DNA from 4 places in the Heyndrickxia sp. NPDC080065 genome. Region 3 is predicted to be linked to each of the others. Evidence: riboswitches for the same ligand, from Rfam matches in the RefSeq annotation. Region 3 holds a riboswitch; each other region holds the start of a gene.
What was found. A riboswitch is a leader RNA that binds a small molecule or an ion and turns the genes downstream of it on or off. The one in region 3 is predicted to bind cyclic di-GMP.
Positions count from the first base shown of each region.

Region 1: it holds a riboswitch for cyclic di-GMP, as region 3 does, so the genes downstream of both, ACQKP0_RS20605 (hypothetical protein) here and ACQKP0_RS00865 (hypothetical protein) in region 3, are expected to answer to the same signal.
Region 2: it holds a riboswitch for cyclic di-GMP, as region 3 does, so the genes downstream of both, ACQKP0_RS07565 (anti-repressor SinI family protein) here and ACQKP0_RS00865 (hypothetical protein) in region 3, are expected to answer to the same signal.
Region 4: it holds a riboswitch for cyclic di-GMP, as region 3 does, so the genes downstream of both, ACQKP0_RS22185 (response regulator) here and ACQKP0_RS00865 (hypothetical protein) in region 3, are expected to answer to the same signal.

Region 1 is NZ_JBNNWS010000019.1:30,808-33,012, reverse strand. It holds gene flaG (flagellar protein FlaG) at 96-455, opposite strand; gene ACQKP0_RS20605 (hypothetical protein) at 626-970, opposite strand; cyclic di-GMP riboswitch class I at 1,176-1,259, opposite strand; gene ACQKP0_RS20600 (flagellar protein FliT) at 1,485-1,832, opposite strand; gene fliS (flagellar export chaperone FliS) at 1,832-2,205, opposite strand, start outside.
Region 2 is NZ_JBNNWS010000005.1:183,911-186,115, reverse strand. It holds gene ACQKP0_RS07580 (TVP38/TMEM64 family protein) at 1-154, shown strand, start outside; gene ACQKP0_RS07575 (DUF5658 family protein) at 172-378, shown strand; gene ACQKP0_RS07570 (helix-turn-helix domain-containing protein) at 507-836, opposite strand; gene ACQKP0_RS07565 (anti-repressor SinI family protein) at 1,035-1,160, opposite strand; cyclic di-GMP riboswitch class I at 1,189-1,272, opposite strand; gene ACQKP0_RS07560 (aldo/keto reductase) at 1,756-2,205, opposite strand, start outside.
Region 3 is NZ_JBNNWS010000001.1:177,787-179,991, forward strand. It holds gene ACQKP0_RS00860 (beta-class carbonic anhydrase) at 1-459, shown strand, start outside; gene ACQKP0_RS00865 (hypothetical protein) at 592-906, opposite strand; cyclic di-GMP riboswitch class I at 1,043-1,129, opposite strand; gene ACQKP0_RS00870 (heavy metal translocating P-type ATPase) at 1,324-2,205, opposite strand, start outside.
Region 4 is NZ_JBNNWS010000023.1:50,206-52,410, forward strand. It holds gene cyoE (heme o synthase) at 1-809, shown strand, start outside; cyclic di-GMP riboswitch class I at 885-969, shown strand; gene ACQKP0_RS22185 (response regulator) at 1,152-1,856, shown strand; gene ACQKP0_RS22190 (hypothetical protein) at 1,980-2,168, shown strand.

The sequences.
Region 1 (2,205 bases), on a different contig from region 3:
GCTATTGGAATACCTCTTTTAATAATTTTTAGAGTGACGAATTAGAAACATAATATGTTTTAAGAAAGCCTTATCATTTCTTTAAATAATAAATTTTAAATCTTTCTGTCAACCATAACTCCTAGAAATTCAGTCATTGCTGCATACATATCAAGCATTTTTTTTGAAGGAATTTCTTTGACCACTTCTTGTGTTATATCGTCAATGACAGTTACGTAATACTCATTTAATTTATCATGAAACTCGAATTTTAAATGGGTATTTGATGCAGAAACGAAATCATTCATACTGTCTACGATTTTTTCTAACTTATCTTTTGATACCGTTTCTCTAATAGTATTTTGTTGTTGCTGTGATTGAAACGATTCTGTTGTATTCATACCGTTAGTTTCTCTACGAACCGAGTTAGTAATAGTTGATACGGGCTGCACTTGTCCTCCAAGGTGCTTAATCATCAGTAAATCTCCCTTCCTTATATTAACTATTCTTTATATCGGTAGGGAGATTTGAAATCTTTAAAGAATTTTACAACTATTATGTTCCCCTAGCTGTCATGTTTAGGTGCGAAAAATCATATGAGGTATTTGGAAAATATCTAATAAAGGAGATAATAAGAAGCCTTATATCAGCAGTCGTAGTTATTATTGCTCAATATTCCTATTAGTATATATTTTATATAAGAAGAGATTTCTGATTTTCTACCAAGTATCAATTGTAGCATATGTATTAGTTCAACTACTTCATTTCTTTTTAAGTTAATCAAGAGTAACTCCACAATTTGTTCCTTTTTCAATTCAAGTTTTTCGTTGTTGTTAATCTCTATGTTTACATATTTTAAAGGTTGTAAACTTTGATTCAATATTCTCTTTACCTGATTTTGACTCAAACGTATTTTTGAATAGACTTCCGAATATTCTTCCCATGAATGAGACTCATTGTTTATTTGTGAAATATTAGACTCAATAACCATTTTATACTCCTCCATATCCTCATTTATTTATAATCTATTTATTGGATTGAAACGCAAATGTTTGATGTCTACTCTTCACAAATGTGTAAAGAATCACCGATATAAAGTATTAACCGACACAATGAAACTAACAAGTTTCTTCCCAGTAGCAATAAAAAAACTGCACTAAATAAAATAGGGCAGCTAGGAATATACGTAATATACATTCGGTAACCCAGCCATCATAGTCAAAGACTTTAGATCTGAAGCTTTGCGTCTCTACCTTTCGATAGATTTGCCATTTCGTGTTGTTATAGGTATTTTGTCATCAATCTATTTTACCAAAGTAAAGCAGAAAATCAATATATTAAAGTATGAAAGATTTGTGGCAATTATCATTGGAGGAAAGATGAGATTGGGAGATATGATTATCATATGTTGGTATGCGATCTGATTTATATATTCGTCTTCTTTTAAGTCTAATCTAGAATTCATTTAAATTATACGAAAAATACCACCTGGTAGGTGGTATTTTCTATTTTCTTTTATCGTAAAAATATCCATCATTTTGAAGATTAGAATAAGGGTTTGCATATTGATTTAGTGACTTTTTCTTTTGATTGAGTCCGTTCATATCCTTTTGAATTTCTTGTTTTAAATTCATTAACAGCACATCTAATTGCTTACCAAGTAAGACTAAGCGATCACCCAAAAGCTGTTCTTCTTCCGAAAAAGGAGGTTTGATGTATTCTAACAGTTTCTCTCTTCTTTCGAGAAAATTTTCAACTTTTTCAATGGTAACATCACGCTCTTCTTCATTAGTTGCTTGTAATACTTCAATCATTTCTTCGGTTAGTTTAAAGCATTCTTGAATCGGTGTCATTATGCTTGTCCACCTTGAGTACCATATTGCTGCTTTCGATTCAATTGAATCACTTGCTTCCATGTATCACGAAATTCCGTAACAAATCCTTCTACCTCTTCAAGGATAGCAATGTCATTATTAATATTTGCCTGGATTAATTGACGGTGGATATAATCGTATAATGACATCATATTTTTAGAAACTTCTTGATCCATATTTAAGGTAACCATTAGTTCCTGAATGATATTTTGAGCTTTTAGGATATTTTGATTTTTTTCCTCAATATTCTTTTGCTTAATGGCTGTTTTCGCGAGATGTGTGAATTTCAAACAACCGTTGTAAAGCATTAATGTTAATTCCCCTGGTGAAGCAGTCGTTACAGAGTTATTTT
Region 2 (2,205 bases), on a different contig from region 3:
TGTAGGTAAAATTCCGGGAGTAATGATTTTCACATTTGCAGGTAGTTTATTTGAGGATAATAAACTCCTTTCTTTTTCTATTTATGGAGCCTATATCCTAATCATTACAATATTGATCACCATTCGCTTAAAAAAGAAAAACATCCAAATGTGAAATGGGGGAACTAAGAATTGACTTTTGCCTTTCACCTTTTGGCATTATTAAACGTTTTTGATGCTTTTATTTCATTCATTGGATTAAGAAGCGGATGGATAGAAGAAGCAAATCCACTAATGAGATATTTTTATAATATCCACCCAATATTATTTTTAGGAATAAAAATATCTTTTTCCCTCTTTAATATATATACTTATCTATACTCGAAAAATTCAAAGTAGAAAAATGATAAAGCAGACTACATTAATAGCAATATGGATCTATTTATTAGTTTTTCTATTACATATACATTGGATTCTAGCAATATAAATGAAAAAGCGTCTTTGATGAAGTATCATCATAAACGCTTTTATTGTTTGTTTAATTTCCACTTATTAAATTCCAAAAATTCGCGAAACTCTTCTTTTGAAACGCCAGAATTCATCGCTTCTTTAACAAGATTTTCCCACTCTGAGTCAAGTTCAACTGCATCGTTTTCATCTATTTCGTCATGTAAAAGTGAGTTAACTGAAACATTTAAAACCGCTGCAATTTTTTCAAGAAATTGAACAGAAGGATTGGATTGTAAATTTCGCTCAATCGAGCTTAAATATGATTTTGCTACTCCAGCTCTATCTGCAAGTTCTGATAAAGATAATTGCTTTTGTAGACGAAAGTTTTTTATACGCTGGCCAATCATATATTTTTTCACCTTCCTTCGTATTATTATAACATATAACGAAGGATTTTTTTCATATATAGAACAAAAAATAATTGTAATAAAAATGAAATGATAGTTGCTATACTTATTGGTTAATAGCAAATTTGTAAAATAGTATGTATATTATTAAGAAAATTGGGGAATTATAAAAAATTTTTATTTACAATATTTTTGTTCCTATTTTATTTTCTGAAAAAAATCTTTAATTTCTTGAACACTTATGCCCATATCTAAAGCGGCTAGAATTAAGTCAACCCAATCTTGATCCAAATTTTTTTCATTGACAGTGAATTGATTTTCCATGTTTACCTCCTAAAATACAGATGGTATTCCAGGTAGTCCAGCTATCATAGTCGTAAACCTTAGACCTGAGACTTTGCGTCCCTATTTTTCAATAGGTTTGCCCTTATCTGTAAATAATGATACTTTTGATATACTAATTGTCTAACTCTTACAATGAGTATATAAGATTCAAAAGTACTAGGCTCGTATAATTTGTCGATGTCGATAAATGATAGAAAGAACCCAAATAAAAGTAGGAATATATATATATAACAGTATTTACCACTGATTTTGTCGGTATATATCGATTTTTTCATTGTTTTATAGGCAAATCAAAACATTATGGTCTGAAAATAAATTAGGAAATAAGGAGTATTTGTAGAAAAAGAGATGAAAATGTTGAAAAGTTTTTAAGATTATTCTGATAATTTATGATTTTAGTCTTTTGATATAAGGTTTTGTTAATGGTTATAGTTGAAAAAACCAGCTTTATTGTATGTGTAAAGCGATTTCTATAAGTAATAAAACATGCTGAACGCATACCCTACAGGTAGTATTAGAAACTACAATATTGTTTAACAAAGCATAGATAAAAAACACAAGAAACCTGTGTTTTTTATCTATGCTCAATATAGTATGTTTGCTTCGTGAGTGCTAACAGAATATTACGTTCTTCCTCCGATAATGGATTGGCGCGGACAGCATTTGCATTTTCTTTAACTTGATTTACAGAACTTGCACCTGCAATAACCGAAGCAACGGATTCATGGCTTAGATTATATTGGATTGCAAATTCAGTCATTGTACGATTATTCTTTAATAGCTTTGATTGAATATTTTTGACTAATTCATTTAACTCTTCAAAAGTATAATCCATATAGCCCTTGTTCATAGCTTTCTCAAGTATTTTACCGCTAAGAATACCTTTGGCTAATGGTCCTCTTGTTACAGCACTAATGCTATTTTCTTTTAATAGAGGAAGAACGTTTTCCTCTGCACGACGGTCCAATAAGCTATATTGGAGCATAACACTAATAATATTGGATTTTTGAATGTATTCACGAAT
Region 3 (2,205 bases):
ACTTGTATGGATACAAGACTTGTTGAACTTCTACATAAGGCAACAAATACAAAAAATGGAGATGTTAAAATCGTTAAAAATGCTGGGGCAATCGTTTCTCATCCATTTGGAAGTATCATGCGCAGCCTGCTTGTTGCAGTTTATGAGCTTCAAGCCGATGAGGTATTAGTCATTGGACATCATGATTGTGGAATGAGTTCAATTAATAGCGAGTCTGTCTTAGAAAAGATTAAACAAAGAGGAATTGACGAAAAAACACTGGAGACAATTAAATATTCTGGAATTGATTTAAATCAATGGTTTGAGGGATTTGATCGTGTGGAAGATAGTGTTCAACATAGTGTAGATATGATTAAACACCATCCATTAATGGCAAAAGATATTCCTGTTCACGGTTTAGTGATAGATCCTGAGACCGGAAAGTTAGATCTTGTTGTAGATGGATATAAAAATATGTAAATCCCTGCTAATAGCAGGGATTTTTTTAATTATATATCTAATACATTTCTTAATCATTCAATAATAACTATATATTAATTATCGGGTTCTTTGCGAAAATCATCTCTAATGAGTTTAAGGCCAATCCTCTACCTAAAATTTTCTAGTATCCCCAATAGAAATTCCTTGTAAAATATATTCTAAGTAATGTTGGATATTCGACTTTCTATTACTAATAATTTGAAGCATATGAAGTAGCTCAAGTAATTGATTTCGATTTAAATTTACCAGCAAATGATTGATCAGTGTTTCATTATTCACTTCGAATCTATCACCATCATTTGTTTTAATTTTCAACCCTTTTACTGGCCGAATATATGTATTTAACAGACCTTTTATTTGATTTAAACTTATACGAACATTCGAGTAATCCTCTTTTGGATTAAATTCAATCCTTTTCTTTTCCATAGTAAGCCTCCTATCCTTAAAATAGGTTGATGTGTGATATACAGAAAGTACTTGCCGACTAGTATAACCCTTTTTAAAAGTAAAAAAACTATCTCTAAAAAAGAAATAGTCAATTTAAATATTATAACAATGACTATTCGGCGGCTCGGCGATCGTCATTCATAAGAACCTTAGACCCGTAGCTTTGCGTCCTCAACTTTCGTAGAGTTTGCTATTATCGTAGAATTTATGTATTATTTTTTGCTAACTTTCATTTTATATCCAATATTCATGTATTTCAACAATCTTCGACAAAATTTCGCATAAATTTAATAAATATGAAATGTATAATACCGAATTGAAAAACAGGAACCGCCAAATACGGTTCCTGTTTTAATTGAAGCGATTCACCTAAAGATCGTCTACTCTGACACTACTTTATCGTTTTCCCCCACCAAGACATCTTAAACTATTTAATATGACCAAAATCGTACTTCCCTCATGACCAACAACTCCTAGTGGAAGATTGAGAAATTCAAGGAAGTTAGATGCAATTAAGATCATGATGACTGTTAAGGAAAAGATGATATTTTGTTTAATTATTCGATTCATCTTCCGAGAAAGACGGATGGCTTCCGCAATTCGTGAAAGATCATTTTTCATTAGAACAACATCGGCGGTTTCCATTGCGACATCACTGCCTTCTCCCATCGCAATGCCGACATTTGCTGTCGCAAGGGCAGGTGCATCATTTACACCATCTCCAACCATAGCTACATTTCCGTATCGTTCTTTAACCTTTTTCAATGATGATACTTTTGTTTCAGGTAAACATTCTGCAATGTATTCATCAATGTTGGATTGTGCAGCAATGTTTTTTGCTGTATTTTCACTATCCCCTGTAAGCATAATAGTACATATCCCTTCATTTTTTAATGCTAATAATGCGTTTTTAGTTTCTTTACGCACAACATCTTGAAGGCCGATAACTGCTGCTATACCAGATGAATCCTTTACATAAACGACTGTCTTTCCTTCATTTTCTAGCTTTGTCGAAACACTGTCTTCAAATACTAGTGCTTCATTGATTCCAACAAAATCTTTTTTACCAATCAACCATTCTTGATCATTTAACCGAGCCTTTAATCCCCATCCTGGTACATCTTCTATTTGATCAGGCTGCATGAGCACCTCTTGATTTTTAGCCCTCCAATATTGGACGATCGCATTGGCTAACGGATGATTCGAATGATTTTCAATAGATGCAACAAGACGTAATAGATCATGTTCATTTAAATCAGGACGGACCACAATATCTGT
Region 4 (2,205 bases), on a different contig from region 3:
ATTTATTTTGTACGTTTGCTGGTTATTGTCTTGCTTCAAGATTGAAGTTTGACGATTTAACTTTGATATTCATTCTGTTTGGAACAACATTAGTTGTTGCGGCTGCTTCGATGTTAAATAACTTCTTGGATCGTGTACGAGATTTAAAAATGGAACGGACTCGTGTTCGCCCGTTACCGAGCAGGCGATTGAAACCTCGGAATGTATTGATAGCTGGGATTATAACGGGGTTCGTTGGATTGGCTACTTTGTATATTTTCGTTAATCCATTAAGCGCAGCCTTAGGCTTCATTGGACTTTTTGTTTACGTAGTGATCTATACGGCTTGGCTTAAACCGACATCAACCTGGAGTACTTCAATCGGAGGTATTTCCGGATCTATGCCGCCAATGATCGGATACTGCGGTTTTTCAAATGAGCTGGAACTCGGCGCATGGCTTTTATTCTTGTTTCTTTTTTTATGGCAGCCACCGCATTTTTGGTCACTTGGGATTTTAAAAAAAGAAGAATACCGAGCAGCAGGGTATCCACTACTTCCCGTTATAAAAGGTGTATATCGCACAAAAATACAGATGCTACCGTATGTTGTGAGCTTATTTTTCGTTAATTATTTGTTATTTGATTATAACTACGTTGGTGTAGGATATTTGATCGTTTCTGGTGCGCTGTTAATAATTTGGTTGATCGCATGTCTACATGGGTTGATTACAAAAAATGAAGCGAGATGGGCTTCAAACAACTTTCGACTTTCTCTTTATTTCCTGACGTTTTCTTTGTTGATGATGATATTTGAGATTGCTCTATTTTAGTCATCTGATTGGCATAGGTGCAGCTTTCGGCACATTTAATATGTTAGCGAACTTGCTCTATGTTATATCTACCTTGAAGGATAATGGTAAACCAGATCGAAAGACTGGGACGCAAAACCACGGGTCTTCTGCTTAATGCAATGATCGCCGGGTTCCCCTCTCGAAATACACGATGTTGAGAAACAGATGCAGCTCGGAGGGGGCTGTGTCTGTTTCTGTTTTTAAAGTGGAAAAGAGGTTATTATTTATGGATAGATTGGAGAATTATTCAGAAGAGATTAAAGAATTGATTCTCAGATAGAGACGGAGCACAAAAGTATTACTGGCTGGCAGTGACCACGATTGGCAACAACGTCTCGCTCGTTAATCAATTCTGAACCGTATATGATAGTATCGGGAATTGTTTCAACAAAAGAAACAGCGATTCAAGCGAGTATGCAATTACAGATAGACGTAATGGTTTTGGGTGTCATTTTAAACTCAACTCAGCACGAAGGATTAGACACCATAACAGAAATACTCCATAAAAAAGAGTTACCGATTATTGTCCTGTCATCACTAGATGATCGGGAGATTATCATTGATGTAGTTTCAGCAGGAACGATAAATTTCATCAGAAAGAGTAACTATTTAGACATAATAAGTGCCCTCAGAGAAGCATTTCATGGGGATTCTTCCCTTCATTCGGATGCTGCAACAATCCTTCGTAATGAGATTAGACATATAAAACACAAAGAGTGGCTTTGTATGCTGACCCCGACTGAAAAGGACATTCTTACCTTTATAGGTTGGGGGTATAGTCAACCTGCCATCAGAGAATTGCTTGGTGTTTCATCGAATACGATGAAATCTCTTGTACGGAATATTATCCGTAAATTAGAGGCACACACAATTCGAGAAGCTGCTCAAAAGGCAAAGCAAAGGAGATTTACGGCATTTAAAATTAGATTCGAGCTACTTCGACACAGAATAAGCAAGGGGTGTGAGAAAAAGATCATCCTCCCTGTTTCAAAGATTATAGGTACAATGAAGGAGTGTGGGGAGTAGGAGTAATATCCTAGTGCCGAAGGAGGGAGATTAAAAAACGACATTTAATTATTCGAAAAAGGTTGTTATTGACTAATTTAGACGAGGCCACTCCTTAATATCACTTGTAGGGAGACGATACCAATGGCTCGAAAAGAAACGGAGCGTGAGCTATGTTCAGAAGCAGAGGTTGATCTGCAAACTGCACAACTAATCTCTTATGAGAAAGTAGAAACTTGGCTTATGTCGTATAGTAATGGAAGCTACGTGTGGAATATTTACAATCCGAACTCTCCAACATTCCGAAGCTTACAAGAACTTTGCATTTGGTAGCTGCCCGAAACTGCACCCCAAAACAAGACTCGGTATT